2 regions of the Streptomyces sp. NPDC001617 genome follow, and region 1 is predicted to be linked to the other one. Evidence: predicted binding sites of a transcription regulator. Region 1 holds the regulator's gene; the other holds the start of a gene.

Region 1 (7,317 bases):
GTGACCGCCAAGGACCTGGGCACGGGCAAGGAGCAGAAGATGACCGTCACCGGCGGCTCCTCGCTGCCGAAGGACGAGGTCGACCGGATGCGCCAGGAGGCCGAGCAGTACGCGGAGGAGGACCACCGCCGCCGCGAGGCCGCCGAGACCCGCAACCAGGGCGAGCAGCTCGTCTACCAGACGGAGAAGTTCCTCAAGGACAACGAGGACAAGGTCCCCGGCGAGGTCAAGACCGAGGTCGAGGCCGCCGTCGAGGAGCTGAAGACCGCGCTCAAGGGCGAGGACACCGCCGAGATCCGCACCGCCACGGAGAAGGTCGCGGCCGTCTCCCAGAAGGTCGGCCAGGCCATGTACGCCGACGCCCAGGCCGCGCAGGCCGCCGGTGGCGCGTCCGCCGATGACGAGGCGCCCAAGGCCGACGACGACGTGGTCGACGCCGAGATCGTGGACGACGAGCGCAAGGACGGTGCCGCGTGACGGAGGAGACCCCGGGCTTCGAGGAGAAGCCCGACGTCCCCTCCGGCGCGACCCCCGACGACGCCGAGCCGAAGGCCGCTCCCTCCTCCAACGGGGAGGGGGCGGCCCCGGCCGGGGACGCAGCAGTACAGATCGCCGGTCTGACGGCCCAGCTGGACCAGGTGCGCAAGGCGCTCGACGAGCGCACGACGGACCTCCAGCGGCTCCAGGCCGAGTTCCAGAACTACCGCCGCCGCGTGGAGCGGGACCGGATCACGGTCAAGGAGATCGCCATCGCGAACCTCCTGACCGAACTCCTGCCCGTGCTCGACGACATCGGCCGCGCGCGGGAACACGGCGAGTTCGTCGGCGGATTCAAGTCCGTCGGGGAGTCGCTGGAGACCGTCGCGGCGAAGATGGGTCTGCAGCAGTTCGGCAAGGAGGGCGAGCCCTTCGACCCGACGATCCACGAGGCCCTGATGCACAGTTACGCGCCGGACGTCACCGAGACGACGTGCGTGGCGATTCTGCAGCCCGGGTATCGCATCGGCGAGCGCACCATCCGCCCCGCGCGGGTGGCCGTCGCCGAGCCCCAGCCGGGCGCGCAGACGGTCAAGGCCGAGGGGGCCGACGAGGCTCCGGCGGCCGGCGACGACAAGGACAACGGCCCTGAGGAGGGCTGAAGTCGTAGAGAGTGAGCGGAACACCGGAAAGGGGGAGCGTCGAGGATGAGCACCAAGGACTTCATCGAGAAGGACTACTACAAGGTCCTCGGCGTCCCCAAGGACGCCACCGAGGCCGAGATCAAGAAGGCGTACCGGAAGCTCGCCCGCGAGTTCCACCCGGACGCCAACAAGGGCAACGCCAAGGCGGAGGAGCGCTTCAAGGAGATCTCCGAGGCGAACGACATCCTCGGTGACCCCAAGAAGCGCAAGGAGTACGACGAGGCACGCGCCCTCTTCGGCAACGGCGGGTACCGCCCGGGGCCGGGCGGCGCGGGCGGCTCCTTCAACTTCGACCTGGGCGACCTCTTCGGAGGCGGCGCCCAGGGCGGCGGCGGGAGTTCCGGCGGCTTCGGCGGCGGACTCGGTGACGTCTTCGGGGGCCTGTTCAACCGCGGCAGCTCCGGTACGACCCGGGTGCAGCCCCGGCGCGGCCAGGACATCGACACCGAGGTCAGCCTCAACTTCACCGAGGCGATCGAGGGCGCGACGGTTCCGCTGCGCATGACCTCGCAGGCCCCGTGCAAGGCATGCTCCGGCACCGGCGACGCGAACGGCAACCCACGGGTGTGCCCGACGTGCGTCGGTACCGGCCAGGTCGCCCGGGGTTCGGGCGGCGGCTTCTCGCTCACCGACCCCTGCCCGGACTGCAAGGGCCGCGGCCTGATCGCGGAGAACCCCTGCGAGGTCTGTTCGGGCAGCGGTCGCGCCAAGTCGTCCCGCACCATGCAGGTCCGCATCCCTGCGGGTGTCTCCGACGGGCAGCGCATCCGCCTGCGCGGCAAGGGCGCACCCGGCGAACGGGGCGGTCCCGCGGGCGACCTGTACGTCACGGTCCATGTCTCCCCGCACCCGGTGTTCGGCCGCAAGGACGACAACCTCACGGTGACGGTCCCGGTGACCTTCGCGGAGGCGGCGCTCGGCGGCGAGGTCAGGGTCCCCACCCTGGGCGGACCGCCGGTCACCCTGAAGCTGCCGCCGGGCACGCCCAACGGCCGCACCATGCGTGCCCGGGGCAAGGGCGCGGTCCGCAAGGACGGCACCCGCGGCGACCTGCTGGTCACCGTCGAGGTGAGTGTCCCGAAGGACGTGACGGGGAAGGCTCGTGACGCACTGGAGGCGTATCGCGAGGCGACCGCGGGCGAGGACCCGCGGGCGGAGCTGTTCCAGGCCGCGAAGGGAGTATGAGAGAGATGGACGGCCGTCGACGCAACCCGTACGAACTGACCGAGGAAACCCCGGTCTACGTCATCTCGGTGGCGGCCCAGCTCTCCGGCCTGCACCCGCAGACCCTTCGCCAGTACGACCGCCTCGGCCTGGTCTCCCCGGACCGCACGGCCGGGCGGGGCCGCCGCTACTCGGCCCGGGACATCGAACTGCTCCGCACGGTGCAGGCGCTGTCCCAGGACGAGGGCATCAACCTGGCCGGCATCAAGCGCATCATCGAACTGGAGAACCAGGTCGCCGCGCTCCAGCAGCGTGTCGTCGAACTCCAGGCGGCCGTGGACGGCGCGGCGGCGGCGATGCAGCAGCGCGAGGCGGCGGTGCACGCGTCGTACCGCCGCGACCTGGTGCCGTACCAGGAGGTGCAGCAGACCAGCGCGCTGGTGGTGTGGCGGCCGAAGAAGGCCAAGGACTAGGCGCACAGGCGCAGATGAGGAAGGGGCGGGGAGGCCCAGCGGCCACCCCGCCCCTTTCGCGTCTGTGCCGCGGCGGTCGCGCGTCCGGCCGGTTTCAAGTCGGTCCTTCTGTAGGGCATTTGGTGGGACGGATCTTTGCATGCCATTGACCGTCGTGTGAGTGGCTGGGTTTGTTCGGTCATTCGGTCGAGCCGGGGGTGGGGCCCGGAGCTGGCCCGATCGTCGAACCACCGGGAATCGGGTTGGATATGCGGATCTTTTCCTTCCTCCTGCCGGGCGTCGAGTGGAGGGTCGGTAAAGGGCGTTTGGAGGGGGTTCCGCCATGTCTTCACATGGTCAGCTGAGCGTGGCGTTGCGCACTCGTTAAGTAGTTCCGCTTGACGCCCGGGGGCGGCTCCGCGTTGGCTTTCCAGTCACGTCCCGAATCAGTCGCGTCCGTCCCGAATGCATCAGAAGTGAGCAGGCCAGTGAGCAGCAGCCCCACGCGTCGTATCGCCATAACCGTGGCAGCGTCCACGATGACCCTGTCGCTGGCCGGCTGCGGCATGCTGAACGTGTCGGGGGACAGCAGCTCGGCGAGCCCGACGAAGGGCAACGACCTCACGGTGGGCGTGCTGATGCCGGACACCATCAACACCCGCTACACCAACTTCGACTACCCGATCATGAAGAAGAAGATCCTGGAGCTCACCCACAACCAGGGTCGCGTCGCGTACGCCAACGCCGGGTCGTCCGCCTCCAAGCAGACCAAGCAGATGCAGAAGATGATCGACGACAAGGTCGACATCATCGTGCTGGACGCCGTCGACTCGCACGCCATCGCCACCCAGGTGAAGAAGGCCAAGGACGCGGGCATCCCGGTCATCGCCTACGACCGGCTGGCCGAGGGCCCGATCGAGGCGTACGTCTCCTTCGACAACGAGCTGGTGGGCGAGGTGCAGGCGCGTACGCTCCTGGACGCCCTGGGGTCGAAGGCCGACACCTCCGACAAGGTCATCATGATCAACGGTTCGCCGACCGACCCGAACAGCAAGCAGTTCAAGGCCGGCGCGCTGTCCGAGCTCAACGGCAAGGTGACGATCGCCAAGTCGTACGACACCAAGGACTGGGACCCCAAGGTCGCCGAGCAGGAGACGGCCACGGCGGCCAATGCGCTCGGCAAGGACAACATCGCCGCGGTGTACTCCGCCAACGACGCGATGGCGGGCGGCATCGTCAAGGCCCTCAAGGCGGCCGGCGTGACCCAGATGCCGCCGATCACCGGCCAGGACGCGGACCTCGACGCGGTGCAGCGGATCCTCTCCGGCGAGCAGTACATGACCGTCTACAAGCCCTACCCGGACGAGGCCGAGGCCGCCGCCCAGATGGCCGTCTTCAGGGTGCAGGGCAAGAACATCCAGTTCGACGCCCTGACCCAGGACAGCGTGGACAGCCCCAGCAACAAGAACATCCCCGCGCAGCTCGTCACCGTGACCGCCCTGACGAAGAAGAACATCAAGGACACGGTGGTCGCGGACGGCATCTACAAGGTCTCGCAGATCTGCACCAGCGCGTACAAGTCGGAGTGCGCGACGGTCGGCCTGAAGTGACGAAGCGGGCCGGGCGCCGACACCCGGCCCTCTCCCGTCCGTTCACGCCACCCGCGTGAACTCCACCGACACCTCCGGCGACCCTCCGGGCACGCCCCGGTAGATGCCCTTGTGCGGGGTCACGTCGTCGTAGTCGCGGCCCCGGGCCACCACCACGTGGGACTCGTCGGCGCGGACGCGGTTGGTGGGGTCGTAGCCGCACCAGTCGCCCGCCCAGTACTCGATCCAGGCGTGGCTCTCCCCGGCCACGGGACGGTGGAGTTCGGCCTCGCGCTCCGGGTGGAGATAACCGGAGACATAGCGGGCCGGGAGGCCCACGCCCCGCAGCAGGGCGACGGTGAGGTGGGTGATGTCCTGGCAGACGCCGGCGCCCTGCTCCCAGGCCTCCGCGGGGGAGGTGTTCACACTGGTCGCGCCGGGGAGGTACGACACCCGGTCGGCGACCAGCGCCGAGACCGCGACCGCCGTCTCGTGCGGGTCGAGCCCGGCCGCCGCCTTCCGCGCCTTCTTGACCAGCTTCGGCGGGACCGTCGTACGGCCCGTGGGGGTGGCGAACTCCAACAGGCGGGAGCCCGCGATGCGTTCGGCCACCTCGGCCCAGCTCGGCGCGGCCGGCAGCGGCTCCGCCGGGGACGTCTCGACCAGGCTGGAGGCGGTGATGACGAGCTTGCCGTGCGGGTCCATCAGGTCGAAGCCGGTGACCTGGGTGCCCCAGTAGTCCCAGTACGACCAGGTGGGCGTCGTCGGATTGACGGTGACCCGGGCGTCCAGGGTCGTCTGGCCGGGCAGCGTCAGCGGCGTCATCCGGACCTCGTTGTGCGAGGAGGCCGCGGGCTGGGCGTAGGAGACCCGGGTGGTGTGCTTGATGCGGAGGCGACGAGCCATGTCAGGCTCCTTCCTGGGCCCACTCGACGGGCCCCTGGTACGGGAAGAACCGCTCCGCCACCCCGTCGGCGGACGCCATGCAGGCCTGCTGCAGATCCCGCAGCAGGACCGGCAGCTGGTCTTCGAGGGTGTGGGTGTCCAGGTATTCGAGCCGGGTGCGCATCCGGCCGATCGGGCGGCGCGCCGGGTCCTGGCGCGGGCGGCCCAGCGCTGTCAGGCATTCCTCCGCCGTGGTCAGGGCGTGCAGCGCCGAGCGCGGGAAGTCCCGGTCCAGGAGCAGGAATTCGGCCACCCGCGAGGTGTCCCCGAAGCCGCTGTACACGCGGGCGAACGCCTCGTCGGCGCCGGACGCGCTCAGCAGGGTCGGCCAGTCCGGCGCGTGCGCCGCGTCCAGCACCCGGACCGACAGCAGCCGTACGGTCATGTCGACCCGTTCCAGACTCCGCCCGAGCACCACGAACCGCCAGCTGTCGTCGCGGCTCATGGTGGAGTCGGCGAGACCGAAGAAGAGGGCTGCTCGGCGTCGTACCAGTTCCAGGTAGGCGTACGGACCCGTGCGGCGCGCCGCCAGCCGCTGGTCGGCCAGCGCGTGCCAGGTGGAGTTGAGGCACTCCCACATCTCGGAGGAGACGGCCTCACGGGCGCTGCGGGCGTTCAGCCGCGCCGCGCCCAGCGCCCCCTCGATCGACCCCGTCGAACGGGCGTCGAAGGCCAGCTGGTCCAGGACCTGCTGCATGTCGCAGGGGCCGTCACCGGCGTCCATGCCGAGGATCGCGTACAGCGACCGGCAGGCCGCGTCCTCGTCGCGCCAGGGGTCCTCCAGCATGCGGTGCAGATAGGCGTCGAGAATGCGCCCGGTGGCGTCGGCGCGCTCGACGTAACGGCCGGTCCAGGTCAGGGCCTCGGCGATGCGGGAGAGGATCACGTCGTTCACTGCTGCTGCGCCCCTTCCTGTACGACGGTGGGGGTGCCGTCGGGTCCGAGCTGACGAGGGGCGACGTCGAGGGGGTCGCCGGGGCCGAGCGGCTCGGGCGACTCGGCCGGGCCCTCCGCGAGCACCCAGGTGTCCTTGGAGCCGCCGCCCTGGCTGGAGTTGACGATCAGGTTGCCTTCCTGCAACGCCACGCGCGTCAGGCCGCCGGGGAGGACCCAGACATCGTTGCCGTCGTTCACGGCGAACGGACGCAGGTCGATGTGGCGTGGGGCCATGCGCTCGCCCGCGAGGGTGGGGGAGGTGGACAGGGCGACCGGGCGCTGGGCGATGAAGCCGCGCGGATCGGCGGTCACTGCTTTGCGAGTGCGTTCGAGGGTGGCCTTGTCGGACTTCGGGCCGATGACGATGCCCTGGCCGCCGGCGCCGTCGACGGGCTTGACGACCAGCTGGTCGATCTGGTCGAGAACCGCGTCCAACTGCCCTGGTTCATCAGGTCGGAAGGACTCCACGTTCGGCAGAATCGGTTCTTCGGAGAGGTAGTAGCGGATGAGGTCCGGTACGTAGGTGTAGAGCAGCTTGTCGTCGGCGATCCCGTTGCCCACCGCGTTCGCGAGTGTGACGTTCCCGGCCATCGCGGCGCCCATGATGCCGGGGCAGCCGATCACCGAGTCGGGGCGGAAGTGGAGCGGGTCGAGGAAGTCGTCGTCCAGGCGCCGGTATACGACATGGACGGGCACCTCGCCGCGGGTCGTGCGCATCCAGACGCGGTTGTTGCGGCAGACCAGGTCGTGCCCCTCGACCAGCTGCACACCCATCAGCCGGGCCAGCAGGGCGTGCTCGAAGTAGGCGGCGTTGCTGGGGCCGGGGGTGAGGACGACGACCCGGGGATCCTGCGCGCCACCCGGGGCGGCGGCGCGCAGGGCGGCCAGCAGCCGCTGGGCGTATCCGTCGACCGGCAGGACGTGCTGCTCGGCGAAGAGCGAGGGGAAGATGCGCGTCATCGCGCGCCGGTTCTCGATGACGTACGAGACGCCGCTGGGCACCCGCACGTTGTCCTCGAGCACCCGGAAGTCCCCGGCCTCGTCCCGCAC
Region 2 (7,317 bases), on a different contig from region 1:
TCGTCCCGCTCGTCGGCGAGCGAGTGGGCGAGGGCCAGCGCGTCCTGGGTCTGCCCGGCGAGCGTCACCAGGTCCTGGGAGTCATTGAGCCGGCCGGAGGCCGCGAGGACGGACGGTGCTCCGGCGCCCGCGACGGCAGCGGCGACGACGGCCACGGCGACGATGAGCCGGTTGCGTACGTGAGTGGGCCGGCCCTTGCCGGTGACGGGGCCGGGGGTCTGCTCCGAACCCCCTGCGGGGGCCATCTGCTTGCCTGTACGACGAGGCCGCCTCTTCTGCACCGGTGCTCGCATTCCTGACTCGTGATACTCGTGGGCCCGGGTGACGCTCCGTCAACTTCCGCCGACTGTGCGCAAAACACCCCGTACGGGTCCCGACCCTCCCAACTCCCTTGGGCGGTGGCCGCGCATCACCTGACCCGCCACCCGAAGGAGTGAACATCGGAGGAGAGCGGCCGGGCAAGTTCCTCCGGCCCTTGCGGCGGCCTTTCCCGGCAGGCCGGTTGGACGTCTGCGGCGGGCGGTGGCACTATGTGCCACCACGCCTTCCCGGAACATCGGATTCCACCCCAAATCAGGCACCTGACCTGCGCGAGTACGCCAATTCGGCGACCAATGCCAGCCTTTGGTGAAGCCCGTGAAGACGTCGTGCAGACTGGCCGAATGCGTACGGAACTTGTTTCGGAGCCGGGCGATCCCACCCGCCCCAACGAGGACTTCGCCGCCGTTGCCCTGCCCGCTTCCGGCCGGGGCGGTGCGGTGGTGGTCCTGGACGGGGTGACTCCGCCGCGCGGCGAGACGGGCTGTCTGCATTCCGTCCCCTGGTACACGGCCCGCCTGGGCGGTGCGCTGACCGAACTGACCGTTTCCCTCCCGGATGTTCCGCTGACTGAAGCGCTTTCCCGCGCCATCACGCGTACCGCCCGGGCACATGAACAAACCTGTGACCTTTCTCACCCGCGCACCCCACAGGCCACGGTGGTCGTGGCGCGCTGGGGCCGGGACTCACTCGACTACCTGGTCCTGTCCGACTCGGCCCTGCTGCTGGAGTCCCCGGAGGGCACGGTGACGGCCGTACTGGACGACCGGTTGTCGCGCCTGCCGCGCGCCTCGCTGGCCACGGACGCGCTCGTGGACTCGACGGTCCGCAACAAGGAGGGCGGCTTCTTCACCGCGGCGGCGGACCCGACCGTGGCGGCACGCGCGGTGACGGGGACGGTGCCACGACGCGAGGTACGGGCCCTGCTGGCCCTCTCCGACGGGGCCGCACGCTGGGTGGAGAAGTTCCACGAGGGCGACTGGCCGGACTGTCTGCGCTTCGTCCGCAAGGAGGGCGCGACGGCACTGGTGGAGCGGGTCCGCGAACTGGAACGGTCCGACGCGGAGACCCGCACCCACCTGCGCCGGAGCAAGACCCACGACGACGCGACGGCGGTGTACGCGGAACTGCCCACCGCCCGCGGCTGACCCCGTCTACCGCTCCATCCCCCGGTTCAACTGCCCGAGCAGCCGGGCGAGTTCGGACACCTCGCGCCGGTCCCAGTGGGCCAGCTGGCTGACGTACCGCCCTCGGCGGGCCTCCCGGACCTTCGTCACACGGTGGTGGCCCTCGTCCGTGAGGTGCACCAGCCACGCCCGGCCGTCGGCGGGGTCGGGCTCGCGGGCGACGAGGCCCAGGTCCTCCAGGGCGCGGAGCTGGCGGGACATGGTGGCCTTGCCGACGCCGATGTAGGCGGCCAGTTCCGTGGCCCGCTGGCGGCCGCACTCGTCGAGGCGGATCAGCAGGCCGTACGCCGCCGGCTCCAGGTCGGGGTGGACCTCGCGGGCCATCTCGCCCTGGTTGGCGCGGGCGCGCCGCAGCAGGACCGTCAGTTCGCGCTCCAGGGACAGGTACTCCTGGTCCGCACCACTTGGTGACGCTGGGGAGGAGAGTCGGGTCTCGTCCCCGTTTCCGCCTTCGTGCACGTCAACCCCTGCCTCGGATTTCCCGGTCCTGAAAGTTTCCGCCCGACGCGGTCATCGCCGCAGCTCCTCAAGTATTTCGCAGGGCTAGACCAACGGCAGCCTCCGCCCCCTCTTCACACCCGTTCCTCTACGTGCGTAGCTTCTTCGTCGTTTCCCCCCACCGAGCATCACCGAGCCTTCGGAGGCACGCCATGCCCGTGCACAGACCGAACCCGCTCCGCCCCCGGCGCCTCTTCCTCGCCGGACTCCTGCTCGCCGCTCTCTCGCTCACCCTCGCCGCCCCGGCCGACGCGGCGACCACCCCGTCCCGCGGCTCCGCCCACATGGGCATGGGCGTCCTCGCCCACGACGGCCAGGGCGGCACCCCCGCCGCCGGTGCCGCCACCCAGACCGAGGGCGTCGACGTCTCCGGCTATCAGGGCAACGTCGCCTGGTCGACCCTGTGGAGCAGCGGGGTCAAATGGGCCTACACCAAGGCGACCGAGGGGACGTACTACACCAACCCCTACTTCGCCCAGCAGTACAACGGCTCCTACAACGTCGGCATGATCCGCGGCGCGTACCACTTCGCCACCCCCGACACCACCAGCGGCGCCACCCAGGCCGACTACTTCGTCGACCACGGCGGCGGCTGGTCCCAGGACGGCAAGACCCTCCCCGGCACCCTCGACATCGAATGGAACCCGTACGGGGCCGAGTGCTACGGCAAGTCCCAGAGCGCGATGGTCGGCTGGATCACCGACTTCCTGGACACGTACAAGGCGCGGACGGGCCGGGACGCGGTGATCTACACGGCCACCAGCTGGTGGACCGACTGCACCGGGAACTACTCCGGCTTCGCCTCGTCCAACCCGCTGTGGATCGCGCGGTACGCGTCGGAGGTGGGGACGCTGCCGGCCGGGTGGTCGTACTACACGATGTGGCAGTACACCTCGTCCGGCCCGACCGTAGGCGACCACGACAAGTTCAACGGCGCGCTGGACCGGGTCGTCGCCCTCGCCAACGGCTGACGCACGCACGTACGGCGAAGGCCCGGGCCTCCCTCACGGGACCCGGGCCTTCTCCTATCCGGTTGCGTCCGTCACGCCGCCACCGGAACCTCCGGCCTCGCGTCGTTCGTGGCGGGCGCGAGGGCCAGTTCCAGGACCTGACGGACATCCGTCACGGCGTGGACGTCGAGCTTGTCCAGGACCTCCGCGGGGACGTCGTCCAGGTCGGGTTCGTTGCGCTTCGGGATGATGACGGTCGTGACGCCCGCCCGGTGCGCGGCCAGCAGCTTCTGCTTGACGCCACCGATGGGCAGGACGCGGCCGGTCAGGGAGACCTCGCCCGTCATCGCCACGTCCGTGCGGACCAGCCGGCCGGACAGGAGGGACGCCAGCGCCGTCGTCATCGTGACGCCCGCGCTCGGGCCGTCCTTCGGCACCGCGCCCGCCGGGAAGTGGATGTGGACGCCCCGGTCCTTCAGGTCACCCACCGGCAGCTCCAGTTCGGCACCGTGCGAGCGCAGGAAGGAGAGCGCGATCTGCGCCGACTCCTTCATCACGTCGCCCAGTTGCCCGGTCAGCGTCAGACCCGCCGCGCCCGTCTCCGGATCGGCCAGGGACGCCTCGACGAACAACACATCACCGCCGGCACCCGTCACCGCGAGACCCGTCGCCACACCCGGGACCGCCGTACGGCGCTCGGCCGGGTCCTGGGCGGACTCGGGCACGTGGTGCGGACGGCCGATCAGGGCGCGCAGGTCCTCGTCCTTGATGGTGAACGGCAGCTCCCGGTCGCCCAGTTCGTGCTGGGCCGCGACCTTGCGGAGCAGCCGGGCGATCGAGCGCTCCAGGGTGCGGACGCCCGCCTCGCGCGTGTACTCGCCGGCGAGCTTGCGCAGGGCGCTCTCGTCCAGGGTCACCTCGTCCTTGTCCAGGCCCGCCCGCTCCAGCTGGCGCGGAAGCAGGTGGTCACGGGCGATGACGACCTTCTCGTCCTCGGTGTAGCCGTCCAGGCGGACCAGCTCCATACGGTCGAGCAGGGCCTCCGGGATGGCTTCGAGCACGTTCGCCGTCGCCAGGAACACCACGTCGCTCAGGTCGAGTTCGACCTCCAGGTAGTGGTCCCGGAAGGTGTGGTTCTGCGCCGGGTCGAGGACTTCGAGGAGTGCTGCGGCCGGGTCGCCGCGGAAGTCCGATCCCACCTTGTCGATCTCGTCGAGCAGGACGACCGGGTTCATGGAGCCGGCCTCCTTGATCGCCCGCACGATACGGCCGGGCAGTGCGCCGACGTACGTACGGCGGTGGCCGCGGATCTCCGCCTCGTCGCGGACGCCGCCGAGGGCGACGCGGACGAACTTGCGGCCCATGGCGTGCGCGACCGACTCGCCGAGCGAGGTCTTGCCGACGCCGGGCGGGCCGACCAGGGCCAGTACGGCACCGCCACGCCGGCCGCCGATGACGCCCAGGCCACGGTCCGTACGGCGCTTGCGCACCGCCAGGTACTCGGTGATCCGCTCCTTCACGTCCTCCAGACCGGCGTGCTCGGCGTCCAGGATCGCCTTGGCGCCCTGGATGTCGTACGCGTCCTCGGTCCGGTCGTTCCACGGGAGTTCGAGGACGGTGTCCAGCCAGGTGCGGATCCAGGAGCCCTCGGGCGACTGGTCGGAGGACCGCTCCAGCTTGTCGACCTCCTTGAGGGCGGCCTCGCGGACCTTCTCCGGCAGGTCGGCGGCCTCCACGCGGGCGCGGTAGTCGTCGGACTCCTCGCCGTCCTGTTCGCCGTTGAGCTCGCGCAGCTCCTTGCGGACGGCCTCCAGCTGGCGGCGGAGCAGGAACTCGCGCTGCTGCTTGTCGACGCCCTCCTGGACGTCCTTGGCGATGGTCTCGGCGACGTCCTGCTCGGCGAGGTGGTCGCGCAGGAGCTGGGTGGCGAGCTTGAGGCGGGCCACCGGGTCGGCGGTCTCGAGCAGTTCGATCTTCTGCTCGGTGGTCAGGAACGGCGAGTAGCCGGAGTTGTCGGCGAGCTGGGACACGTCATCGATGGCCTGGACGCGGTCCACGACCTGCCAGGCGCCGCGCTTGCGCAGCCAGGCGGTGGCAAGCGCCTTGTATTCCTTGACGAGTTCGGCGACCTGGCCGGGCAGCGGCTCGGGAACCGTCTCGTCGATCCTCGTCCCCTCGACCCACAGTGCCGCGCCCGGTCCGGTGGTGCCGGCGCCGATCTTCACCCGGCCGCGGCCGCGGATGAGGGCGCCCGGATCACCGTCGGCCAGCCGGCCGACCTGCTCGACGGTGCCGAGCACGCCGGTGCTCGGGTACGTGCCGTCGATGCGTGGGACCAGCAGGACCTTCGGCTTTCCCGGTTCGGACCGGGCGGCGGCCTGGGCGGCCTCCACCGCGGCGCGTACGTCGGCGTCGTTCAGGTCCAGCGGAACCACCATTCCGGGCAGCACGACCTCGTCGTCGAGCGGCAGCACAGGCAGAGTGAGCGGTGTGGACGTCGAAGCCATGATCTCCCCTTCGGCAGTCAAGTTGAGCTATGCCGACTCAATGCACAGCGCTTCGCCAATGTTCCCCCGGTGGCGTTCGCTGTCAGCGATCGGGCGTTGAGCTGGGCGTTCGCTGGGGGCTGCCACCCCCAGACCCCCGCTTCGGCCTGAACGGCCCCGTCATCGAACGCCGGACGGGCTGACCTGTGCGGACCGGCGTCCGGAAGTGCCGACCGGCATCAGAAGGCAGGGGCACCGCCATGAAACCGCAACGCCATTCACAGGAAGCGGCCGCAGACTGCAAGCTCGTTCACAGGTTCATGCGGGGATGCACGGGGGTTGGGGAAGCGGATGGCCGAGGGACAGCGGCGGGGGCCGGCCCGGCGTGCCGTGATCGCCGGTGCGGGCGTGGTGGCCGCGGGGGCGGCCGTGCCCTTCGTGGCGAGGGCGATGGGCGGCGCCGGTTCCGGGAGCGCTGGAAGCACCCCGGCCGGCAACGTGCCCCGAGCGGCCGCACCGGCCGCCAGTCGGGCCGTCTCCCCGACCCCGCACCGCCGCGCCCGCTCCGACCACCGCCCCAACATCCTCTTCGTCCTCACCGACGACCAGCCGAAGGACACGGACTGGGCCATCCCCCAGACCCTCGACTGGCTCGGCGGCAACGGCGTCACCTTCACCCGCGCCCACGCCAACACCCCGCTCTGCGCGCCCTCCCGTGCCTCGATCATGTCGGGCCGGTACGCCCACAACCACGGCGTCCTGGACACCCGGCACCCGTACCACCTCGATCAACGCACCACGGTCCAGCGCCAGTTGCACGAGGCGGGCTACCGCACGGGCCTGTTCGGCAAATACCTCAACTACTGGCACACCGGCGACGACCCGCCGCACTTCGACGAGTGGCTGCTCCAGGAGCCGGTGGCGTACTACAACGGCCACTACAACGACAACGGCACGGTCCGGAACATCCCCGGGTACAACACCACCGTCATCAAGGACCGCGCCCTCTCGTTCATCGAGCAGTCCCGCACCGACCGACGCCCCTGGTTCGCGTACGTGGCCACCCGCAGCGCGCACGAACTGAACATCCCGGAGCGGAAGTACGCCCACACGCGCGTGCCGGAGTGGGACGGCCGCCCGTCGGTCTTCGAGTCCGACAGAAGAGACAAGCCCCTCTTCCTCCGCAAGGCCCACCACTCCCTCGCCCAGGGAAGGGCCCTGCGCACCCGCCAGTTGCGCACCCTGCTCTCCGTGGACGACGCGATGCGCGACTTCCGGGACAAGCTGCGCGAGCTCGGCCAGCTGGAGAACACCCTGGTGGTCTTCACCAGCGACCACGGCCTGTGCTGGGCGGACCACGGCTGGCTGCGCAAGTCGGTGCCGTACCGTCCGAGCCTGGAGGTCCCCTTCTACGTCTCCTGGCCGGAGGGCGGCCACGGCGGCGCGCGGACCGACGACCGCCTCACCGCCCACGTCGACATCGCCCCCACCTTCCTGGACGCGGCCGGCATCACCCCGGACACCCCGTACGACGGCCACTCCCTCCTCGACCGCCGGAGCGACCGCACCCACCTGCTCGCGGAGTGGTGGTGGAACCGGCAGGACAAGGAGCCGATCCACACCTGGGCGACGTACATCGGCAGGACGGAGCAGTACACCGAGTACTACCGCACCCGCCTGGACAGGACCGGCCGCCCGAAGGGCACGGGCGAGGTGCTGTTCCGGGAGTACTACGACCTCGTGGCCGACCCTTATCAGCTGAGCAACCGGCTGCACGGGGCGAACGAGGAGCAGGAGCGGCGGCTCGGCATCCCGGGGCTGGCACGGGAGTTGGCCGCGGCGCGGAAGTCCTAGGAAGCGGGGACGAGCGAGGCCGTC

The links. The regulator HspR, encoded in region 1, represses chaperone genes until heat shock. The targets are predictions, from matches to a motif close to TTGAGNNNNNNNNNCTCAA.
Region 2: lon (endopeptidase La) is a predicted target of HspR. The motif match lies at 5,483-5,501, and genes of this name have one in related genera.

Annotation. Positions count from the first base shown of each region.
Region 1 covers NZ_JBSFHA010000054.1:30,921-38,237, forward strand. The annotation lists gene dnaK (molecular chaperone DnaK) at 1-477, shown strand, start outside; gene grpE (nucleotide exchange factor GrpE) at 474-1,139, shown strand; gene dnaJ (molecular chaperone DnaJ) at 1,185-2,366, shown strand; gene ACWC09_RS33265 (heat shock protein transcriptional repressor HspR) at 2,372-2,818, shown strand; gene ACWC09_RS33270 (sugar ABC transporter substrate-binding protein) at 3,337-4,407, shown strand; gene ACWC09_RS33275 (transglutaminase family protein) at 4,450-5,292, opposite strand; gene ACWC09_RS33280 (alpha-E domain-containing protein) at 5,294-6,226, opposite strand; gene ACWC09_RS33285 (circularly permuted type 2 ATP-grasp protein) at 6,223-7,317, opposite strand, start outside.
Region 2 covers NZ_JBSFHA010000047.1:25,919-33,235, forward strand. The annotation lists gene ACWC09_RS30450 (nitrate- and nitrite sensing domain-containing protein) at 1-281, opposite strand, end outside; gene ACWC09_RS30455 (protein phosphatase 2C domain-containing protein) at 663-1,466, shown strand; gene ACWC09_RS30460 (MarR family winged helix-turn-helix transcriptional regulator) at 1,473-1,964, opposite strand; gene ACWC09_RS30465 (lysozyme) at 2,156-2,974, shown strand; gene lon (endopeptidase La) at 3,046-5,460, opposite strand; gene ACWC09_RS30475 (sulfatase family protein) at 5,791-7,293, shown strand; gene ACWC09_RS30480 (rhomboid-like protein) at 7,290-7,317, opposite strand, start outside.